2 regions of the Clostridium chromiireducens genome follow, and region 1 is predicted to be linked to the other one. Evidence: riboswitches for the same ligand, from Rfam matches in the RefSeq annotation. Region 1 holds a riboswitch; the other holds the start of a gene.
The links. Region 1 has a riboswitch for cyclic di-AMP ahead of dapB (4-hydroxy-tetrahydrodipicolinate reductase). Riboswitches for the same ligand answer to the same signal wherever they lie in the genome.
Positions count from the first base shown of each region.

Region 2: linked by a shared signal. The riboswitch ahead of ablB (putative beta-lysine N-acetyltransferase) and the one ahead of dapB (4-hydroxy-tetrahydrodipicolinate reductase) in region 1 are both predicted to bind cyclic di-AMP.

Region 1 covers NZ_QXDJ01000004.1:312,766-325,251, forward strand. Annotated here, with positions in the region: gene nhaA (Na+/H+ antiporter NhaA) at 1-197, opposite strand, end outside; sodium ion sensor (DUF1646 type) at 302-357, opposite strand; gene D2A34_RS17335 (GGDEF domain-containing protein) at 631-1,248, opposite strand; cyclic di-AMP (ydaO/yuaA leader) riboswitch at 1,696-1,827, shown strand; gene dapB (4-hydroxy-tetrahydrodipicolinate reductase) at 1,944-2,801, shown strand; gene ablB (putative beta-lysine N-acetyltransferase) at 2,856-3,710, shown strand; gene D2A34_RS17350 (ClC family H(+)/Cl(-) exchange transporter) at 3,958-5,538, shown strand; gene D2A34_RS17355 (alpha/beta-type small acid-soluble spore protein) at 5,686-5,892, opposite strand; gene D2A34_RS17360 (DUF421 domain-containing protein) at 6,203-6,931, opposite strand; gene trxA (thioredoxin) at 7,068-7,385, opposite strand; gene D2A34_RS17370 (DUF134 domain-containing protein) at 7,697-8,152, opposite strand; gene D2A34_RS17375 (C-GCAxxG-C-C family protein) at 8,340-8,804, opposite strand; gene D2A34_RS17380 (hypothetical protein) at 8,962-9,579, opposite strand; gene D2A34_RS17385 (serine/threonine protein kinase) at 9,670-10,602, opposite strand; gene D2A34_RS17390 (spore coat protein) at 11,027-11,488, opposite strand; gene D2A34_RS17395 (MBL fold metallo-hydrolase) at 11,777-12,486, opposite strand, start outside.
Region 2 covers NZ_QXDJ01000004.1:442,175-454,660, forward strand. Annotated here, with positions in the region: gene D2A34_RS17845 (methyl-accepting chemotaxis protein) at 1-825, opposite strand, end outside; gene D2A34_RS17850 (ABC transporter ATP-binding protein) at 1,473-2,387, shown strand; gene D2A34_RS17855 (ABC transporter permease) at 2,401-3,405, shown strand; gene D2A34_RS17860 (SGNH/GDSL hydrolase family protein) at 3,420-4,229, shown strand; gene D2A34_RS17865 (Nramp family divalent metal transporter) at 4,434-5,675, opposite strand; gene D2A34_RS17870 (magnesium transporter) at 5,672-6,928, opposite strand; M-box (ykoK) riboswitch at 7,164-7,335, opposite strand; cyclic di-AMP (ydaO/yuaA leader) riboswitch at 7,654-7,785, shown strand; gene ablB (putative beta-lysine N-acetyltransferase) at 8,080-8,937, shown strand; gene D2A34_RS17880 (phosphate ABC transporter substrate-binding protein) at 9,012-9,932, opposite strand; gene D2A34_RS17885 (5' nucleotidase, NT5C type) at 10,362-10,940, shown strand; gene D2A34_RS17890 (EAL domain-containing protein) at 11,173-12,411, opposite strand.

The sequences.
Region 1 (12,486 bases):
GACATTGACAAAGAAAACTCTCCATATCCAATAGTTACATTTGCGTGCAGTATATGCTCATAAACTCCTGCAAGGCTTGAGTTTGCAATTATAATTGCTGCAATAGCACAAATTAAAAGAATTATACCACTCGAAGATTCACTCTTAAAAAAATATAAGAATGGACTTAGTACTTTAGTTTTGATTTTATTTTTCACTGTTAATCCCCCTTTTTATATACAATACTAGTTAGAATTACTTTCCAATACTTTTCATTATTAAAAAGCCCCATAAAAAAGAGGTAGGAAACACTCAAAAAAAGAGTTTCCCACCCCAGAAACTGATTGCTTGAAAGCAAATTATATAATTTGCCCAACCGTATCTAATCATATTCGTTTATTTTTACATTACTGATTATATTATAGATTAATATAATAATCAAGATTTATGCAGTATGCTCAACTAACATTGATAATTTATTCTACTCGCTCAAGGTTCTTTATCATATTTTAGCTCATATCCCAACTGACCACTAACTTCAATAGTTACATATTTAACATCATTTATTGAAGAAATCGTTGAGGAAATTCCTTCTTGCTTAAACGTGTCTCTAATCTATCAATAGTCAACCTAGTTTTTCTTAATTAGCAACTATTTGCTATATTTTTTAAATAAATCATCGAGAGCTTCTCTAAGAAGAAACGCTTCAGTTCTATCAGTTGCTTTAGATAGTCTTGATAATCTATCAAGTTGAGTTTTAGTAAAATAATTAGATTTTAACACCATACTCTCAGCTTCAGAAAGACATATTCTATTCTTACCTAATTCTTTTGCCCTAAATAATGCACTATCGGCCACTCTAAAAAGTTCAACTGCGTTTTTAGCATCTCTTGGATAACTTGCCACACCAAAGCTTAAAGTGAAATAAACATTATCATCAGAGTTTTCAACTAGGTTGAATGTATTATCCGATAAATATCTTCTTATTTCCTCAAGCTCCATAAAGCTTCTTTCAGCACCTTTTTTTACAAGTAATATATTAAATTCATCACCTGATCTACATACCATATCTGTTGAAGATAGATTGTTATTTAAAATTGAAATCAACTTTTTAATTACTTCATCCCCAGTAGAATGACCGTATAAATTATTTAAATTCTTAAAATCATCAATATCTGCAACAACTACACTGAAAGGACCTTCGTTATTAGATATTAGTTCCTCCATTTTAGAAATTAATTCCTCTTTTGATGTAAGCTTGTTATCCATAAATAACCTCCATATATAATTAAGTAATTATTAACAATTACTTTATTTCTTATAACTATACTATAACTTAATTATACTAACATCAACATATATATGAGTCAATATATACTAATCATTAAAGCTACATTTACCCCTTTACCAGTTAGATTTAAAGGTGATCTCATTTGCACATTACTTGCCTACGATGCTTCACGTGGCGAAATCTGATTTAACGTATAAAACTCTTCTGACACAACATAAGTTATTCATTGAATAAATGGTTCGCCTCCCATATTAAAAATTATTCCTTAGGACGGCTCAAATATTAACTATATATTGATAATTTAAGTATAAATATCTCAAATAAATCCAAGTAATATATATACAATAATATATACTCATAAATATATATATTGACATATATATGTTAAAATGATATGGTTATATACAGATACTAACAAAAAAATAATATTAGTAACGCTGAATCTTTTTGAACGGGAGAACCAATTTTTGGGGTGAATCTTATTTTAGGATAAGTAGGGTTATTTTTCTTCAATCCGAATCCGTCAGCTAATCTCGTAAGCGTTGAAGAGAAGTTTTTGTATATTGCTAATATACTTTCTTTAGCATACCCATAAATATTATTGCTTAATAAGCTATAGAGACTTCTCTATGGCTTATTATTTTTTATCAAGTAATTTAAAGGAGGATTTCTTATGTTAAAAGTATGTCTAATAGGACTTGGAAAAACAGGCAGAGAAATTGCAAAAATGATATTTAATCAAAGAAGTATGAAAATTATAGCTGTTATGTGTAGCCCTGGAAGCTTAAGAAAGCACATGGATTTAGGCGAAGTCATTGGAATTCAAGAAATTGGTATAAAAATAGAAGGGACTAATAAATTAGAGGAAACATTAGTACTTTGTAGACCAGACGTTGTAGTCGATTTTTCAACACCTGAAGCTACTTTAAAAAACTCTAGAATTATTTCACAAATGGGAATTAATATGATAATAGGTACTACAGGGTTTTCAGAAGCAGAATTAGATAAAATAAAAAATTTAGCCTATAGAAATCATACAGGTATAGTGTATGCTCCAAACATAACCCTTGGAGTAAATGTACTAATGATACTAACAAAATTGGCTTCAATTTTATTGAATAATTATGATTTTCAAATTTCCGAAATACATCACAAGGAAAAAAAGGACATCCCATCTGGTACCGCTTTAAAGATAGCTAATGAAATAAAAGATGGTTTAGTCTACTTAGGCAAAGATATTTCTAAAGAAAATATTCCAATTAATTCAGTTCGAGCTGGCGGTGTTGTCGGAAAACATGAAGTTTTGATTGTTGGAGAAAATGATAGAATTACAATTTCTCATGAATCCTTTTCAAGAAAAGTTTTTGCCTCTGGAGCAATCCACGCAATAAATTTTATACAAGATAAGATTGGATTCTATGAAATGAGTGATGTCTTAAGCTTATCAAAGGTAACAAAAGATTTATATGCTCTTGAAAGTAATGCCAAGGGTAATAATTTTGAAAGTCTAATAGCAACAGATATTCAATAATCTATTAGACTTTTAATATAAATATGTTAACGTTTAAAAGGAGAGAACAATTTTATGAGAGCAGATAGATGTGACTTAAATAGCAACTATTATACCAAGATCGATCGTACGAAAGCTTTTGTTGATCTAACAAATAAACGTCTGAAAATACTTAACTTGAATACTATTTCACTTCAAACTCTTAAAAGAATAATTCATTTTGCATCAAAACTTCACCTTGGAAAAGTTATATGCAATTGTGATACAGAATCTTTTGAAACTTTAATAAATGCAGGTTTCACTCAAGAAGGAAAGATTGATGGATACTTTAAGGGTAAAGATGCATTTTGTATGTCTTACTTTATTAATAGCGATAGAAAAATCTGTAGTAATTTTACGCAAAAAAATTTACTAGTAAAAGAATGTTTAAATGTACGGAATACTTATGTATACAGCAAAATCAATCCAGTATATCAAATAAGAACTGCTACCGAAAATGATATTTCTGAAATGATCAAACTATTCTCTACAGTATTTTTGACTTATCCTACTCCTATATATAATGAAGAATATTTAAGGCAAACTATGAACGATAAAGTTTTATATAAAGTTGCCGTTTTTGACGGCAAGATAGTTAGCGTAGCATCGGCTGAAATGGATAAGGAAAATTTAAACGCAGAAATAACAGACTGCGCTACCTTACTTGCCTATAGAGGCAAAGGAATTCTGGCAAACATAGTTCATTGTTTAGAATGCGATCTTAAAAATAAAGGATTCCTTACTTTATATAACTTATGTAGAGCAATAAATCCTAGTATAAATTTTATATTAAGTAAGCAAAGTTACAACTTCACAGGTAGAATGGTAAACAATTGCAATATTTGTGGCACCTTTGAAGATATGAATATCTGGGTAAAAAATATTAATTAATAGCTAGAAAATAAGTTTTAATTATGATGTATTTTAAAAAAATAGTTGATTGCTTTTTTGCTTTTAGCGGAAGGGCAATCTTTTTTATTCTAATAAATTAGTATAAAATTTATAGAAGTTCTTACTCTTCTATAAAATTTAAAGTATCTTATACTATTAACATACGCTTATATATATGATAACATATATATGTTTGTATGATTATATACAAAATAATTTTTTCATCTAATGTATTGGGGGAATAGAAATGGAAAATAAACAGAGTACCTATAATACTTTGTTTCATTGGCATAGTTTTAAGCTAAAACTTGTTTTTGAAGGAATATGCATAGGTATCGTTACTGGTTTATTAATTGTGCTATACCGTTTAGCACTTGAAAAAGCAGGCATTGTATTAAATTATATTTATAAGCTTATATCAATTAATCACCTTATTATCTTACCATGGATTCTATTAGTGATAATCATCGGTTACTTAGTTGGATTGATGGTGAAAAATGAGCCTATGATTAGTGGAAGCGGAATTCCTCAAGTTGAAGGAGTTTTACTTAGAAAACTAGATATGAAATGGTGGAAAGTAATTTTGGGTAAGTTCTTCGGAGGCATTCTTTCAATAGGTTCTGGACTTTCATTAGGAAGAGAAGGCCCTTCTGTTCAATTAGGTGCAGCGGTTGGACAAGGATTTAGTAAAATATTTAAAAGAATAAAACTTGAAGAAAAATATCTTATTACGAGTGGTGCAAGTGCAGGACTTGCAGCCGCATTTAACGCTCCTTTAGCTGGAGCAATGTTTGCTTTAGAAGAAGTTCATAAAAATTTTTCACCATTAATTTTACTTTCTGCACTATCCTCTGCATTATCAGCTGATTTTATTGCAAGCAGTTTCTTTGGACTAAAACCAGTCTTTAATTTTGGAGATTTTGCTACACTGCCACTTAATTTTTATCTGTATGTAATTATACTTGGCATAATTGTTGGAGTGCTTGGAGTTGTATTTAATAAAGTTCTTTTAAAGACTCAAAGCTTATACTTAGAACAAACCTGGCTAAAAAAAGAATTTAGAATCATAATTCCTTTGTTATTCTCAGTAGCCTTAGGTCTTTTATTACCAGAAGTTTTAGGTGGCGGCCACGAATTAATTACATCATTAACTGAAAATAACTTTTCTTTTACATTATTAGTTATTATTCTAATTATTAAATTTGCATTCACCATGGCTAGTTTCGGTTCAGGTGCCCCTGGTGGAATCTTCCTACCCTTACTTGCGATTGGAGCACTAATTGGAAATGTATATGGAGAAATTCTTATGCATATTGCTCACTTGGACAGTATTTACATAAATAACTTTATAATATTGGCCATGGCTGGATATTTCGCTTCAGTAGTCAAGTCGCCAATAACTGGAACAATCCTAATTACAGAAATGACAGGTTCCTTTAATCATTTGCTCGCTTTAGCTATTGTTTCTATAATAGCATATATTGTAGCAGACGTTCTTGCTTCTAAACCTATATATGAAGCATTACTAGAAAAGTTTTTGCAAAATCAAGGTAATAAAACATCCATTGGTGATAATATAAATAAAGCTTTACTTGAGTTCGCTGTATGTATGGGATCAAAGTTAGATGGTAAACAGATTAAAGAAGTAAAATGGCCATCTCGCTGCCTCCTTGTGGCTGTTAGACGTGGTGAAACCGAACTAATCCCTAAGGGAAATACTATGATTCTACCAGGAGACTATTTAACCGTCCTAACTAATGAAGATAGAGTTTCCAAAGTAAATGATGAGTTCATATCAATGTCCGAAACTCCTGATACTCTAACATAAATATCTGATAGTTTAATTTATCTTAATCAAGAAAACTAAAAAGCCAGTAGAGCAAACATATAAATAATATATCGCTCTGCTAGCCTTTCTTTAATTTATGAAAAGTATTTTTACATATAATTAGCTATCTTCTTTGTTGATTAATTATTATAAACCTTGTTCATAGCTTTCTATCATGTGTTTTACCATGTTTCCACCAACATATCCATTTTGTCTTGAAGAAAGGTTTCCTTTATCAATTTGTTCATAGTCATGTAAACCTACTTCTGAAGCAACTTCAGCCTTTAATCTGTTTAATCCTTGTCTTGCCTCTGGTACTAAAGTTCTGTTTCTTCCACTGTTATTTGATGACATATACATCTACCTCCCTTAATAATATTAATTTTGTTTGGCAGTAATATCTTAACCATTACCGAAAATTATAATCTACAAAAATATTAGTAAAAGTAGTATTCATGACTTGTATTGGATTACTTTAGAATATATGCAATTACTTTATAAAACTTCTTTTACAATTGTTATCCCAATATCTTTATCATGTATTCTATATCAACACTTTCTTAAAACTTCTCCAAATTCTACTAATTATTTTACTTTAAATGTAAATAATATACTCTCTTAATTAATTTTTAATCATTATTTTAGTAATATTCTTTATTAAGACTTAATTATATATTGGAGGAATACTTCCTTTATCACTCATATAATTCTCAAGAGAAACGTGAAGTTCTTTCTTAGTGTTTACAGATGCAAAGAAAACTTCATCTAAATTTTTCACATCAAGATTTTTCAATTCTTGCTGTAACCAATCATTAGAAAGTTCAAGTTTAGCAAGCACATCTTCATACACCTTCCCATCAATTATTACCGGATACGACAATGACGAGTTCTTTTTTTCTAACTTCATGTCTTCTATTGTAATGTTTTCCTTATTAGGCTGCTTTAGTATAGATAATTTACCGTTTGCTTCAATAATCCCTAAATATACATCCTTTATATCAAATATCCCCTGTTCCCTTATCATTTGTAGTAAGTTATCTATTGAATAACGCAGTCTTTTAAGGTTTCTTTTTATTAATTTACCGTCTACAACAACTATTGTAGGTTCAAAAGTAATAATATGACCTAACTTTCTATACTTAATTACAAGTTTTGAAACTACTATCTGTGATAGTCCTATTAGCACAATAGCTACTGCAGTATGAATATGAGGTATTTTAGGATCTGCTATATCAGCTCCAACCACTGCTCCGAAAGTTATTATTACAAGAAAATCAAAAACCGGAAGCTCTCCAATTGAACGTTTTCCCATACAAAATGTTACTCCTAGCATCAGTGGCAGGATTGTTACTATTCTTATCCCTACTACTAGAAGTTCCTTAATTAATTCCATATAAATACATCTCTCCTTAATGATATCATCCGCAGTGTTAGTGTTACCAAGTAACTTAATAAACATTCAAGTTCACTTTTTGACAAAATTAATATAGACTTCTCATTATTTTTATAATGAGAAGTCTATGAAAATTTTATAAGTGTGATTTAACTTTTCTACTTATATTTTCTCTTGGCATAAAGCCTGCTAAATTTTCCACTGGAACTCCGTCTTTAAAAATAATCATAGTTGGAACTGCTGCTATTCCATATTTTTGAGCTATTCTACTGCTCTTATCAATATCTACTTTAAAAAATTCAGCTTTATCCACCATTTCATTACTAACCCCTTCGAATACTGGGCCTAACATTTTACAAGGACCACACCATGTCGCAAAAAAATCTACAACTACCACACCTTTAGTGTTTTCAACTTTTTCAACAAACTCATTACTATTTATTATTTTAGCCATATTAAATTCCTCCATCTTCTAATTTCCAAATGATTTATAATTTCATTATAAACTCATCTTATTTTTATTTCTGTGATTTAGTTACTTATGGTAAAAAATAATTTTTCTGTTCTACTATATTAATTATTATTTACATATACCATTTATAAGCTTAATACAATATATAAATAGCATATAACAATAACAGATTCTGGTGATCATGACTGTCATAATAAATAAATAAAAAGTTCACAAACAAAAAAATAATAGACCAATATATATGTATACTGGATCTATTATTATTTTTCATGCTTATAAGTCTTAGCTTTAAATTATTCATTAGCATCTATGTTATTACTTCTACACCAATTTTTGCAGAATCCTGCTTTTTTACTACACATAACCTTCTCTGAACCACAACTTGGGCAAATGGCTCTGTCTTGATCATAATTTATTTCATAGATTGTTCCACATTCAGCACATTTATATTTGCAAAGCTTTGTAGTATAATGACCGCCGCTTATCCTTATTGCCTTACCTTCTGTTAAAGCAGTAGCTACCTTTTTCCTTGCACTATCTATAATGTTTTGAAAAGTCTGCCTTGATACCTGCATTTTTTCAGCACACTCTTCTTGATTTAAATCTTCAATATCCTTTAATCTCATTGCTTCAAGTTCTTCTACTTTTAAAACAATTTCTTCAATTTGACATTTTGGTTTTCCACAGGGTACAAAATAATCATCTTTCGGGAAAAATTCAACTCTTCTAAATTTTGTTGGTCTTGCCATTCTTTATCCTCCTAGGATTATAATATATTCAAACCGATATAACACCTAAATCTGCTATCACTATTTATATGTAATTATACTAGATTTAATAAAATGCTTAAAATTTGCATATATAGTAACAAAACCACGGTATTACTACTAAAAATGTGACTCTAAATTTTCTATGCATTATAAATATACATTTTATCTAAATACCATTTATTTCATGTGATTTTATATATTCATATATTATTTCTGCCGCATCACCAACAATTTCTGCACAAGGGCGTTTCTTATAATATTCATCTGTTCTTTCTTCTGGTATATAACTCTCTTTTTGAACAGATAATCCTAAAAGATCTCTACAAACTATAGAATTATTCTTCTCCTTAAATTGTTCAGCTAACTCTTGAATTCTCTTATAATGTTCAGTTTTAGATAAACTATCCTTCGGATCACTATAACCATATTTCATACCAGCTACCATAAACATACCACTCACTGCTCCACATACCTCACGCAATCTTGCCATACCACCACCAAAAGAAGATGATAATTTAAGTGCTGTTTCAAGGTCAATTCCACACTCTTCACAAAAAACTCCAAATACTGATTGAGAGCAATTGTATCCTTGCTTAAATAATTCCATAGCACGTTCCCTTATATTATCCATTTATATCCATCCCCTTTTAGAAATTTTCAATAATTCAAATTATAAAAATGTGATTAATCATTTTATTAAAATTATTAGCATTTGACAATTACATATTACTCCATTTAATTTTTAATGTCAAATGCCAATAATAAAATAAATATTTATTATGAAATCATTAGGTCTTTTCAATTCCTTTGCTTTCAACTTCATTTTCTGCATCCATCATATTAACTTCATTAAATATATCTTGTATGAATTTCTCAAAGTTTTCCCTTTGAGTATGCTTATTATCTTTATATATTTCTTTTGAGGTTAATATACTATTTAATTTTTCAGCATCTAATGTGCTCAAAATTTGGAATTTGTCCTTTTCATATAAATCTCTTAAAGTTTTTCCTATTTTTAAAAGGCTTTCATAATAAATTCCACTTGAAAATCCTCTGATTATTGATTCATTAGTATATTCGCTGGCAAAAAATAAAGATTTAGCTAGCCACCCCTCATCTGCAATTCCCATTCTGGTGGTATTTGTTAAGACAAAATTCAAGTATTCTGTGAACTCAGTAAATTCACCGGTCATAGTCTTTATCCCTACAATAGGATACCATAATCCTTTGATTTTTCCGCTATTGGTTCCTGACGATCTAAAAAAAGCCAGAGTTACTTTTTCTATTCCGTAAATATATTCAATACTTACATCAATTAAGCCAATCATCCTAAAAGGTTCATTAGAATACTTATTAGCTCTGAAACTTTCATTATATATTTTTAATATTTCTATTGAATTTGACATAATACATGCCTCCTTCACTTAATCTTTTGCTTATTGCTGAATAGACCATGTGATGTTAAAGATATAATCTCAAATCACATGGCTTATATTCTAAAATTTATTCATATTTTTGATTTTTTCAAGTTGTTTTTTTATTTCTTCAATATTTCCGTAACTTTTTTCGATACCCATAAGTCTTTTTAGAAATATCTCTTCTTCGGAATTTAAATCAAGTTCTTCAAACCAAGGTCTTTCTTCTAATTCATTTTCTTTATATGATGAATAATATAAATGAATTAGAAAATCACCTATAAACCAATAATCCATCTCTCTCACATATTTTTTATTATCTATAATTCTAGCTAATCCAAAATCAATTAGCGATAATTCTTTGCTTTCTTTCAATATTACGTTAGGAAGTCTAATATCTCGGTGCACAAAATTATTATTATGCAGTACCTCTACTAATTCTAAAAGTTGTCCTCCGATTTCATAAATCTCATTTCTACTAAATTCATACCCATCCCTAACTAACAAGTCTTCAAACACTTTACCTTCTATATATTCTAAAATATAGCCTTCCCTATATTCATCTTTGAAATTTGATATAAACCTTGGGAATTTAGGATTGTTCAAACCTTGTAATATTTTCTCTTCATAGAACAATTTTTCTCTAGTTTTTTCAAGCATATCTTCTTTTAATTGTTTAATTACAAACTTTTCATATTTGTCATTGATAGCTAAATATGCTATCCCGTATCTTCCCTCACCTATTACCTTAAGAATTAAATATCCATTTACTATTTCATTGACGTGGTAATACCTATCCATATTAATAATCTCTATAGAAAATTTATTTAAAATGCTATTATCTGCTATATGATTCGCTATATGGTCTGCTGTGAGAATAGCTTGCATTGCTTCGTGATTTACTGTCGCTGCTTTGTGACCTACTGTCATTACTTCTTGATTTACTTTCATTACTCTTTGATCTGCTAGCGCTGCTTCTAGAATGACTTGAATCACTTCTTGATTTACTGTCACTACTATTAGATTTGCTTACCTTATAATAATCATGCCCTTTATATGACTCATTTTGATAAAACCCCATATAAAACACCTCTTTTGTATTTTTTAGCTATAATAAGCTATTGTTTTAATTATATATTATGAAAGATATTTATGTAATGTTCCATAATTTCGCCAATAATATATACTACATCTTTTCCTTTAGCAATAACTGAATTGGTCTTACATACTTGTACACATTCGCATATGATTAAAAATATATTCATTCTAAAAGTTTATAAAACCCCCTTCAAATGTCTATATACTAATTGATATATATGATACTTCTTCAGTAATTTTCATAGCTTCTTGTGAATTAAATTAAAGAAATGATAAAAGCACAAAAAAGTTTTTACTTGAAAATTGTAATCTTTTTTGTGCTTTTATTAATATTCAAAGTCTATTGAACATTATACATGCCTTTACTCTGCATATACTTAAATATAGATTCGCCATGTTTTTGTTCTTCTTTTTGGATATGATTTAATACATCACGTACTTGAGTATCTTTAAATTCAAAGATAGCAGTATCATAAGTTCCAGAAACATATTTTTCTGCCATTAATAAATCTGAACATATATCTTTGTCTGATATATTACTAGGTACTGATTGAGTATTATTCATATTTTGTGCAGCACTTTGATTTTGCTGTTGATTCATTTGTGGAATATTACCACTTAATAATTGATTAATTGTATCAAGATGCTGCCTTTCAATTTGCCCATTATTATTACATATTTGTTTCAATTGGTTATCTTGTGCCGCATTTGCATAATTAGAATACTTTTGTATACAAATTTGTTCATGACTTTTTTGATCTTCTAACAACATTCTTTCTTTTTGAGTTAAAGTTACATTCATAAATAAACACCTCCAAATTTTATTTTGTGGAGTTTTTATTTTTTTATGCCTTCGTAAAGATTAATTTCAATTATTTCTTTTAGTATTTGAAATTAATTACCCTATCCATATAAGTCTTTTGAATTTCATTTGTACTCCCTACTTATTTATATTTACAAAAAATAAAACATGATATAACACAACCTTCAATTTACACCTCGTTGTGTTATACCATGTTTTGTTATATTATCTATTAGTTTATTATTCGATTCAAAAATTTTGTTGTCAAATGCCAAAAAATATATTGACTTACCATTTTATTTCTAATCCTACGCCTACTTCTCTAATGGGAACTGATTTATGTATTTCTGCTTTTACAATAAAAGAAGTACAATGACAAGGATATAATTCCTTTATGTTGTTTTCCTTTAAGTAGTTTATAGTTTTATTTACCTGTTCGTTTACTTCAAATAAATGAAAGCCCCCAATTATGCCTAATATTCTATTATCTTTGCAGACCTGTTTTGCATATTCTACAATATTACATATCCCACTATGAGAACATCCTGTAACGATGTAAATGCCATTTTCACTTTTGTATACAAGTGCTGTATCGTCCATTACATAATCATCCACGACTGTATCCCCGTTAATTTGCTTGCCAATAGGTTTTCTACTTTCAAAATTATTGTTTTGAGGTATTTCTCCTAAAAAAATCAGATTTTTACTCACTCTTATAGGTTCTTTGGATAGAATCAAATTGCATTTTCCCTTTAAATCCTCCTGTAATATAGGAGAACAAATTTTCAAATTACTAATTACTTTTTCTTTAAATGCATCTGGGTGAGCAATTATATTAATATTATTTCTATTGTTTTGAGCAAAATAATATTGTAATCCTCTTGTATGATCATCATGACCATGTGAAATTACAATGGCATCTATATTTTTTAAATCCACACCTAATTCATATGCATTTTTAATAAATAAATCTGAATATCCTACGTCTAACAATAACT
Region 2 (12,486 bases), 130 kb from region 1:
TTCACTAATTAACTCTCTAATAGCATCAATAAACTTATTGAACCTTTCAGTAAGCTCACCTAATTCATCTCTTTTATATATTTCACCTTTAATAGTTAAATCTCCATTTTCTGCCCGCTCCAACAAGTTTTTAAATTGATCAATAAATTTTGTAATACCTTTATAAGTGCGTATAATAATTATAGTAAATAAAACTACTAATATTATTCCAATTGCTACACCTAAAATTAAATTCTTTTGAAAATTTTCTGCATCAATATTCGATTGTTTTATTACATTTGCAGATTCTGTACTTGCACTATCTTGTATTTGTTTAACTAGCGAATCCATGTCGTCAGTTGTTTTTCTATCTATTCCTTTGACTAATCCATCCACTATATGATAACTTTCTATATTATTAGAATCATAGCTTTCAATTGCTTTATTATATTTACCATACATATCTTTATGACTGCTTAATACTGAGTCCACTAAAGCTGTATCCATTCCATGCTTGTTCATATCTGCTTTAAGTTTTAATAATTGTCCCTGAACCTTTTCATATTCCTGTGAAAACTGAGAATGATATTTTTTAAAAGATTCTGAATCATTACCTCTTAGCAATGTATCTTTCCATTCTTGAACCTGCTTTTTGAAATCCACTTGAGCTTGCCTTGCCTCATCAACTATATTTATATATTCAGCTATTGTATGCAAATTCTCTTCCTGCTTTAAATTAAATTTCTTAAAGTTAATCCATGAAAAACTACTAATTGCCAGTATAAATATTGTGACAAAAGCAATTAACATATATAACTTAGAACCTATCCCTCTATTGCCTTTCATTTCTTCCACTCTCCCTGATAAATTTTTTAATACAAATTCTTACTACGCTTCTATACCGAATCTTACTATGTTATTACATATAATCCTTTTATTATCCTTGCTGATACCTTTTTATCAAGTTACAAATCCTATTTCCTTCTTTTATTCTTGGATATTTATTAAATCAAATTTTTCTAGTAAATCTATAAATATAATCTTGTTAGTTAGACAAAATAAAAAAGACTTACTAGACATAATAAATTATTCCAAACCTTGGCCATACTATATTTATTATGGAAAAGACCTAGACTTCTTTATATTATATATCACGCGACAAATATGTCAACAATTTGACAAGCTAAGAACCTGTTTCTATAAGTTTCTACAAAATATAAATTATATATAGTTAGTGTTTATAAAAAAATTTATACAGTACCTGCTATATTTTTCTAAGTAAGTGTTATAATTCTAATATCAAGTTCAACTAAGTTTCAGGTGGGATTTGATCCACAACTGAATCTTAGTTGAACTTATAACCACAAGGGTCACAATGTACCCTTAGTGGTACGTCATCTATAATCGTGCCACTGTTATCTCATCATTAAAGAAGTGCGAGTGTTACAGTTGCTAGACATTAGATAAATTTAAAAACCAAAAGAAGGTGTACTATGGCAAATCAAATTTTGTTATTAGATAATGTTCATAAATCTATAAAGAAAAAAGAAATTGTTAAAGGTATAAGCTTTTCAATTAATGAAGGTGAAGTCTTAGGCTTTCTAGGCCCAAATGGTGCTGGAAAATCAACTACATTAAGAATGATTGTTGGACTCTCCTCTCCTACAAGCGGAAAAATATTAATTGATGGTCATTCTATTACAAAAGATTACGTTAAAGCTATGTCTAAGGTTGGATGTATTATAGAAGGTCCGGATATGTACAATTATTTAAGTGGTTTAGAAAACTTAAAGATGCTTGCTTCTATGAATAGAGATGTTACTAATGAAGATATTACAAAAGCAATAGAGCTTGTTGGTATGCAAAATAGAATAAATGATAAGGTATCAACTTATTCTTTAGGTATGAAGCAAAGACTTGGCCTTGCTCAGGCTCTTATTCATAAACCAAAACTTCTTATCTTAGATGAGCCTACAAATGGTCTTGACCCTTCAGGTATAAATGAATTCAGGCATATTATTAAAGACCTAGCTAAAAAAGAAAACATAGCTGTACTTGTATCTAGTCACTTAATATCAGAAGTTGAATTAATGTGTGACACAGTCGCAATAATAAAAAATGGTACTTTAATTAGATATTCTACAGTTTCAGAGCTTATAAGCAATCAAGAAGTTTTCTTTGTTTTAAGCGATAACCAAAAAGGAATTGAGATACTTAAAAATAATTGGAATATAGATGGCATTATAAAGGATGATAGAATTGAAGCAAAAGTTGAGATTTCAAAACTTGAAGAGATCAACTCTTCTTTTATTAAAGAAGGTTTAAGAATCAAATTTGTAAATGCTAATCAAAAAACTTTAGAAGATTTATTTTTAAACCTTACAGAGGGTAATTCTGTCATCAGTTAAGGAGGTGAAAATCTTGCTTGTATTAATAAAAAATGAAGTAAATAAAATTCTATCTAGAAGAAAAATGATATTAATCACTGTTATTATGCTAATTTTAGTTTCTTTATTTGCTTATGGGCAAAACTATCAATATAAAAACACTATGGATAAATACGTGAAAACAACTGAAGATAGTGGGAATATTGAATGGCAGGCTTTGCAAAAGCAGCAGATACAGGACTTGAAAAATAGACTTAATAGTCCTGATACTCCTGAAGCAAGTAAGGCTTCAATCAATATTAAGATTCAACAAAATCAATATTACCTAGATAATAATATAAACCCAATCACCCCAAGCGCTGTAAAGTTTTCAGTAAAATTAATGGAACAATCCATTTTTGTTTTACTTCCTTTGTTGATAATACTGCTTGCGGGCGATAGTGTGTGCGGGGAATTTTCAGCAAAGACCATCAAAGTATTGCTAACAAGAGCTGTTCCAAGATGGAAGATATTACTTAGCAAATACTTAGCACTTTTAATTTTGTTTTCTATGGTCATATTAGAAATGGCACTGCTCTCCCTTTTAGTTTCAGGTTTTTTCTTTAACAATTGGGGTTTTTATGAGCCTATAGCCACAGGATTTAATTCCAGTTCCGGTACTTTAGATGTTTCAAATGTAATCAAAGTAATCCAGTTACAATATTTAATTCTTGTATACTCCCTGGGATGGTTTGTCTCTGTTATTGTTGGAACAATTTCATTTATGGTTTCTGTTTTAGTGAGAAATACAGCTACATCTATAGGAATAATGATGGCTACATTAGTTGGCGGTGGATTTCTTCAACTATTTTTAGCAGATTGGCCTATAATAAAATATTTCTTTGTTATTAATCTTAACTTACCACAGTATCTTACAGGCTCATATACCCCTATAAGTGGAATGTCCTTAACTTTCAGCACTTTGGTACTTCTAACTTGGGGAATAGGAGCTCTCATTGTAAGTTTTGTTGTATTTACCAAACAAGATGTATTAGTTTAAAAGGAGGTAAAAGAATGTTTAAAAATTTAAAGTGGATATTAATTTTATTTATATCTATAATTTCTACAATTACATTAATTATAGGTTTTGCATCTGCATTATCAATAAGTTCTGCACCTCCTAAAGAAATCTCAAATACCGAATCTGATGCAAATACTAAAACTGAGACTCAGGAGCCTGCGAGTAGAGATTTAGATAAAAATAATTATAATATATTAGTTCTTGGAGATTCTCTTGCAAAAGGAACTGGAGATGAAAAAGGACTTGGTTTTCCAGGTTACTTTGAAGACTTCTGGAAAACTAAAACTACAAAGGAAATCAAGATAAATAACCTTGCAATAAACGGAGATGTATCTAGTGGGCTTTTAAAAGTAATTAAGGAGCCACAAACCCTCTCTTATATTAAAGGTTCAGATATTATTTTCATATCAATTGGTGGTAATGAAATAAGTAAACTTAAAAATATGGATATAACATCTTCCACTACGAAAATAAAGGATATTGAAAATACGTACTTAAACAACTTAAAATCAATATTTAAGATAATTAGAACTAATAATTCATCATCTATGGTAGTATTTATAGGGTTATATAACCCATTTGGAAAAGATTTGACACCTGATAAAGTAACCATTTTAAATGAGTGGAATTTCCAAAGCCAAGAGCTTATATCACTTGATTCAAATGCACTATTTATTCCAACTTACGATCTCTTCAAGTATAATTCAGGAGATTATTTAGCAGCAGATAACTTTCATCCAAATAGCAATGGGTATGAAGCTATTTCCAATAGAATAAGTGAAGCCTTGAAGAACTATAAATAACATATGCTTATATAATATGTATATACACCGAAAGAGAAGGTACTCTCTTTCGGGTATGCATAGTATTTCGGAGCATAAATCAAATTCATAGTTTATTTATCCATATTGTAGATAAACAAATCATAGCATCAACATATACTTTGAGATATAACCCAACCAGAAATGAGTAGCATATGTCTCAGTTGCGTATTTTTTATCTATAAATCACGAAAATAATGGTGACACAAATAAAATTATTGATAGAGTTATAATAAAAATAACAGTAGCCCAAGAGACAATGTTTTGAGTTTTATTATTAACATATTTGCCCATTATGCGCTTATCATTAATCAAAATTATCATAAATGTTAATATTATAGGAGATAACAAACCAGCAATTTGCTGTGATACAAGTATAATCTTTATTAGAGATACACCAGGGATAAGTATGAACAACGCTCCTAGTATAATTATACCTGTATATATTCCAAAGAAAGCTGGAGCGTCTTTATAGTCATTATCCACACCACTTTCCCAACCAAAAGCTTCACATATAGCATAAGATGTAGAAAGTGGAATAACTGCAGTAGCAAGAACTGAAGCGCCAAATAATCCTGCTCCAAAAAGTATAAATGCAGCTTCTCCAGCTAATGGTTTTAGGGAAATTGCCGCTTCTTCTGCGCTGGTTATTGTTATTCCAGCTTTATAAAGTGTTACGGCTGTACATACAATTATAAAAAATGCTACTGCATTTCCCCAAAAAGCCCCTAAATAAACATCAAGCTTTTCATATTTATAATCGGATATACTTATTTTTTTATCTACTATAGATGATTGGAGGTAAAATTGCATGTAAGGAGTAATTGTTGTACCAATCATTCCTATGAATGTAAGAAGAAAACCTGTATTTAATTCAATAGTAGGCGTTACCATTGATTGCATTACGTGTCCCCAATCTGGTTTAGTTAAAATTGCAGATACAATATAAGTAAAAAATACAAATGTAAATAATAAAAAGATATTTTCTACTTTCTTATAGGAACCTTTAGTAACCAGGAACCAAATCATCACAGAAACAACAGGTATTGATATATATTTACTTACATTAAATAACTCTAAACTTGCTGCAATACCTGCAAAGTCACCAAAAACAACACCCATATTGGCAATTAATAAAATAGTCATTGCAAAAAAAGTAAGCTTAACTCCAAATTTTTCTCTAATTAAATCAGATAAACCTTTCCCAGTTACAACCGCCATTCTTGCATTCATTTCCTGTATTACCGCAAGACTGAATGTGATTACAAGTAGTCCCCACAGCATTTTATATCCATATGACGCACCTACTGAAGCATAAGTTGTAATTCCACCAGCATCATTGCCTGCATTTACAGTAATTAATCCAGGGCCGATAATAGTCATAATAAAAAGCAGCTTTTTAAATCTATTTGATAATGCCTTTTTCATAGTACAACCCTCCTCAATTGTGAATATTCATGAATACTGTCATTCAACGACACTACACCAACTAGATTATTATCTTCATCACTAACTGGAATACAAACGAGATTATATTTATGCATTATACTAATTGCATCATCTATTTCATCTGTATCTTTTAAACTTTGAGGTCTAGTGGCCATAATATTATAAAGTTTAGTGTTTCTATCCGATGTTATTAGTGAAAATATAGAGATAACTCCAATAAGATTATTTTTATCATTCGTAATGTATATATAATAACTTTCTTCCTCACTTGGAGAGTTAGCTTGAATCCATAATATAACATCACTCACAGTAGCATCAGGCAGGAAGGTTAAAAAATCTTTTGACATAATGCTTCCTACGGTCTCTTCATCATATTCCATAAGTTCCCTAATTTCATCTTGGCTTTCTTCATCCATATGTGTTAATAGCTTTTCAACTCTATCTTCATCCATCTCTTCTAAAATATCAGCTATTTCATCAGATGGCATGGCTTCAAATATATCTGATGCCTTTTCATCAGACATAGATTTCAATAAATTTAATTGGACGTCAGTTTCTATTTCTTCTAAAACTTCAGCAGCCTTTTGATTATTTAAGCTTTGGAATAATATATCTCTGCTTTTACTATCAAGATCCTCTATTATATCTGCTATCTCTGCTGCATGTAAGGTTTCTATTTTATTTGCAGGCATTTGAAGCTGTAAATTGTTAACTCCAGTAGACAAAGTTTGTACATCATCCCAGATAATAAGTTTATTCCTCAATCTATATTTAAAGGTTTCTGTTAATAAGATAAAAGGGTACTCTATCCCAAGGCGTCTGAGCAATCCTCGAGTTCCTATATCAACTGCTACAAGTTTCCACTTAGAATTTATATATCCAAGTCTTACATCATTAACACGTTCAACTTTTTTACCATTTATATCAACTATCTGCTTATCTAAAAAGTCTCTTACTAAAAAAATATCTTCTTCATTAGGTAGCCTTGTGACAAGATTATTGCTACTAATTTTAATATAATATTTTTCATTTTCATCTTTGAATATATCAAGTGCTTCAGTTGATATATAGAAAGATTTTCTCCAATTTCTAATTTGTAAATATGCCGCAGTAGGTTTTTCTTGAGTAAAATCAAGAATAAGATCATTCAATTTACCAATCACTTGTCCTGAAATATTATGGATCTCTTTATGCAGAATTTTACTAAAAAAGAAATTTGTTATTTTTTCCATATGATTCACCCCTTTAATTTAGGGCAAAGGAGTAACCAACTAATGCCCTAAAACTAGTATTACTTGAATTTAAATAAAAATACTTATTATGACTATCGGTATCAGGGTCATCCATTGGTTTCACCTCCTTTAAATAATTAAGCAATAAAAAAACCCTCACAAAAAGTGAAGGTTATAATAATCAAAACCACAATAGTACACACAAATACGCAGCAAAAAAATGCGCATTTGTGATGTTCGCCTTCACTCGTTGAGTTTTAGCACTATATAGCATAGAAAACCAAATGGCTTTCGGCTACATTAAGTAGAACCTTAATCCGGTAATACCTGTTGACCCATTGGCGTCTCTCGACGTTTCCGGGCAGCAGCATGTATCTATATAGGAGCCTCACCTAACAAAGATATTATTTTCGTTCTTATTTTACTACCCTGGATAATAGTACGTCAATAGCAATTATGATAAAGATTTTATTTTCTACTATTCTTTTCTTATGCAGGTATACTATTTCAATATTTTACTTTATAGATGAGGTATATATTTTTATAATTAAATCTAATTTTTTTGTTCGAAATCTATTTTTTGAAAAACCGAGAATTTGTCATATTTACTCTATTAATGGAGAATTATACGAACTAAATCGAATATAATTAAGCAAAATCTTAGTTGACTCCCATATATAAAAATGATATGGTTATATATAAAGGTTAATTTTAAAGATAAAAGAATATTGATAGCGCTTAATCAATAGAGCGGGAGAACCAAATTCAGGGGTGAATCTTATTATTAAGATAAGTAGGGTTAATTTTCTTCAACCCGAATCCGTCAGCTAATCTCGTAAGCGTTGAAGAGAAGTTTGTGTATACTTTACTATACGTTTGTTTAGTATGCATATAAATATTATTGCTTTTTTAAGCTGTAGAGACTTCTCTGCAGCTTATTATTTTTATCTCAGCTATTTAACTTTATAAATTAATTAAAAACTTAATTTCCGAAAATTGCTACGATATTTAATTTACTTATAAGAGTCATTTACTAAAATTAGGGGCTGTGTAACAAGTTAGTTTGTAATATAAAGTTCTACAGAACTATATATTAGCAAATTTTATTAACTAAAAGAGTTACATTGAAATGAAAAGGAGAGGACAATCTAATGAGAGCAGGTAAATGTGTATTAAATAATTCTTACTACGCCAAAATAGACCGCACTAAAATATTAGTAGATTTACCTAGTAAACGTGTAAAAATAGTTGATTTTAATGGTATATCAATTCAAAACCTAAAAAGAATAATCCACTTTGCTTCAAAGCAGCATTTAAGTAAAATTATTTGCAATTGTAGTATTGAAAGCTTTGAAACTTTTATTAATGCTGGATTTAATTTGGAGGGTAAAATCGATGGCTATTTTAAAGGCAATGATGCATTTTGTATGTCTTATTTCATTAGTTGTACCAGAAAAGTTTGTAGTAATTTTCCAAAGAAAGATTCATTAGTTAAAGAATGTCTAAGTATGAAAAATACTTATATACATCGCAATAATAGTATGGAATATCTTATAAGGAATGCAACAAAAAATGATATTAAAGAAATGGTGGACTTACTTTCTACTGTATTTTTAACGTATCCATCTCCTATTTATGATGAAGAATATTTAACACAAACTATGAACGAAAAAGTTTTGTATAAAGTTGCAGTTCATGATGGAAAAATAGTTAGTGTAGCTTCAGCAGATATGGATGAGAAAAACTTAAATGCAGAAATAACAAATTGTGCCACTTACCCGACTTTTAGATGCAAAGGGATCTTATCAAATATTATTCATTCATTAGAATATGACCTTAAAATTAAAGGTTTCCTTACTTTATACAGTTTGTCAAGGTCAATAAATCCAAGTATTAATTTTGCATTAAGCAAACATAATTACAACTTTGCAGGCAGACTAGTGAACAATTGTAATATATGTGGAGCATTTGAAGATATGAATCTTTGGGTAAAAAATATATATAACTAAATATTTTCAATATTAACTATTCTATATAAAATTATACCCAACAGAAAATATAAGTTTTTCTGTTGGGTATTGTATTATTTTACCTTCATTTCACTTCCTGAAATAAAGCCTAGTGTTTCTAAATTTTCTTTATTTTCATTACTCATAACAAAATCAATAAACGCTTTAGATAAATCTTTTGATTCACCCTTAGTATACATATGTCCCCAAGACCAGAATTTATAAGAACCATCTGTTATATGTGCTTTATCTGCTGCTACTCCATCAAGATTTACTACTTTTAAAGCATCTTGTGCTTCTTTTGTATTCATGTATGCAAGACCTAAATAACTAACTGCTCCATCATTTTCTTTCATTGCACTTAAAACCGCACCATTTGAATCTTGAGTTACACCTAAAGCTTCATTTTCTGCTGATTTATCTCCACCAAGTACTGTCTTTTCGAAAGTTGCTCTTGTTCCTGAACCAGCTGTTCTATGAATTAATAAAATTGCCTTATCTGGACCTCCGACTTCTTTCCAATTTGTAACTTTACCAGAGAATATATCTTTAATTTGTGCTGAAGTTAAATTATCTATTCCTAATGATTTGCTTACTACAATCCCAAACCCTTGTGCTACGACTTTGTGATCAACTAATTCCTTTGCTTTTGCTGCGTCTAATTTTTCTTCTGCAAATACATCAGAATTTCCTATATTTACTGTTCCATCTAATACTTGAGTAAGACCTGTACCAGAACCTCCCGCTTGAGCTCCTATCTCTGCATCAGGATATTTTTTATTAAATGTTTCGATTGTCTTCTCCATTAACGGTAGTAATGCTGACGAACCGCTCATAGTTATTGAACCTTTTACAGTCGCTTCTGTTTTAGTTCCTTCTGTTTTACTGTCATTTGCTGGTGCTCCCCCTGATGCATTTCCGCATCCTACCATCACACTTCCTACCATTGCTAAAACTATAGCACCTACCATTAATTTTAATGTTCTTTTTTTCATTTCTACCTCCATAAGTAAATTATATTCTGTTTCATTATTTTGTGTTTCATAATTCATATATTATGGTATCTCTTTTTAGTTAACCTATTATTATAAAAATGTTAATTTATATTACATATTAGTTAAAAAAGTTTAACATTTGTATCCATATAAATGTTGAATATCTCTATCATTTTTAAGTTATGCCGGTACGTCAAGTGTACTGAAAATAGAAAATGAAATCCATATTAGAATGCAATAATTAAACATTTCTACAAAAACATAAAAGATATTATCTTAATATATAACTTTATTAGGTTTATATATGGCACTAACATAACCTTAACATGAGCTTAATATCTTCTTATCATTTTACTAATATACTGTAATTACAAATAATAATCTTATACTGAAGTTATTTAAAACAAATAAAGGAGGCATGAAAATAAAATGAACAATTTAAATATCTGTATTGATATCGATGGAACAATAACTAATGCTTATGACTGGCTTGATTATGCAAATGAGTACTTTAACAAAAATATCACTGAAGATCAAGTAACAGAGTATGAAATACACCAAGTAATGGGTATAGAAAGGCATGAATACGAGGATTTCTATAATAAAAATAAATTTAAAATTCACTCGGAGCAAAAACTTAGAGATGATGCTAAACTTATAATAACTGTACTGTACCAAATGCATAATATACATTTTGTCACAGCAAGAGATCTAGAACTAGAAACATTAACCCATTTATTTTTAAGGAAAAATGAAATACCTTATGATAACTTATTTGTTTTAGGCAGCCATTATAAAGTTGATAAAGCAAAAGAATTAAATTGCAATATTTTTATCGAGGACAGTTATGACAATGCGATTCAATTATCAAATTCAGGATACAAAGTTCTTCTTATTGATACAAATTATAATAGAAAACCGCTAAACAATAATATAGTTAGAGTTAACAATTGGAAAGAAATATTCTTAATAATAAATGAACTTTCCTCACAAACTAAAGCAGTTTAAAAAAATTTCAAATCACTTCTTATCAAATCCTCCCATTCACTTTTCACATGATTATTCTGCTCTTCTATTTAATTTTCTAATATCCTTGCCTTCCATTAAATATTCAATGAAAACATCAGTCTTGTTACAAATTTTGTAACAAGAAAAACCAAATGGATGTGTAAATCCATTTGGTTTTTATTATTATCGTTAAATCTTTTTATAATCAATTAATATAATAAGTGAAATTAGGTTATATCGCTTGATTACACACCTGCATATTTATATAACTAAGCAACGAGCTTACAGGAATAATTCCCAAATACATGTTATTATAAGTTATAATAATATGGTCATAAATATTATTCTTTTTTCTAGACATAGCTCTTCGTGCAACTTCATTAATTGCTGTATAATAATCTACTATTAAAGGATTACTATCCATTACAAATGAAATAGGGCTTTTCGCAAAGTTAGCTCCGCCATATTGTGTATTAATGGCAGAATCTAGATTATGCTCCATAATAAGTCCTACTGGAATATCATTATTTACGATACATGCTCCTGTAATATCATTAGAATTAAAATATTCTTTAATTTCTTCGCAATTGCTTGTATACTCAAATGACTTATCCTGCCTTACAATTTCACCTATACAATTTGACTTGTAATTTTGATTTATGCTTTTTTTTAAGTTTCTACATTTTCGAATTAAATCTTTTACAGAATTTGATATATCTAAAAATGTTCCCGCCGGACGACTAATAAAGAAACCTTGCCCCGCATATACTCCTAACTTTATTAATGTTTTAAGTTCCTCTTCAGTTTCTATACCTTCAGCTATAAGCTTCATATTTGTTGCTTCTGAAAGTTTAACAAAACATTCCACTAGCGATTGTTTAAATAAATCCTCATTTATATCTCTAATTAAATCCATATCTATTTTTACAAAATGAGGTTTTGTTTCATTAAGCATTTTTAATCCTGAATATCCCGAACCAGTATCATCAATTGCTATTTTATATCCCTGATCTACATAATTACTAAGAGCTTGCCTAAAACTTGTATAATCTTCAATACATGTCTTTTCTGTAATTTCAAATATTATACTTTTAGGTGACATATTATGTTCTGCAAGAAAATCTTTTGTAAATCCTTTTTTAAATTTCTCATCCTTAAAAATATGTGGATCTACATTTATAAAAAGATACTTATTCTTCTCAAGATTATCAGCTCTTTCAATAGCCTTTATTCTGCACAACTGCTCCAATTCCCATGTTTTATTATAAATTTGAGCCACTTTGAATAATTCATCAGGTTTTTGTAGATGTGAACCTACCGGCCCTCTACTCAAAGCTTCATAACCTATAACTGTACCATCCACAAGTGAAACGATAGATTGATAGACTGTAGTAATATTTTTATTATCCAGAATACTTTCTAATTCCTTTTTATCGTCATAACTTGGAGTAATCTCCAGTAAATTTAACATATTAATAATCTCCTCTTATGTGTTTAAAATTAATCGTTTTAAGACAATTAAAATATAACATGAACGTATTAAGTT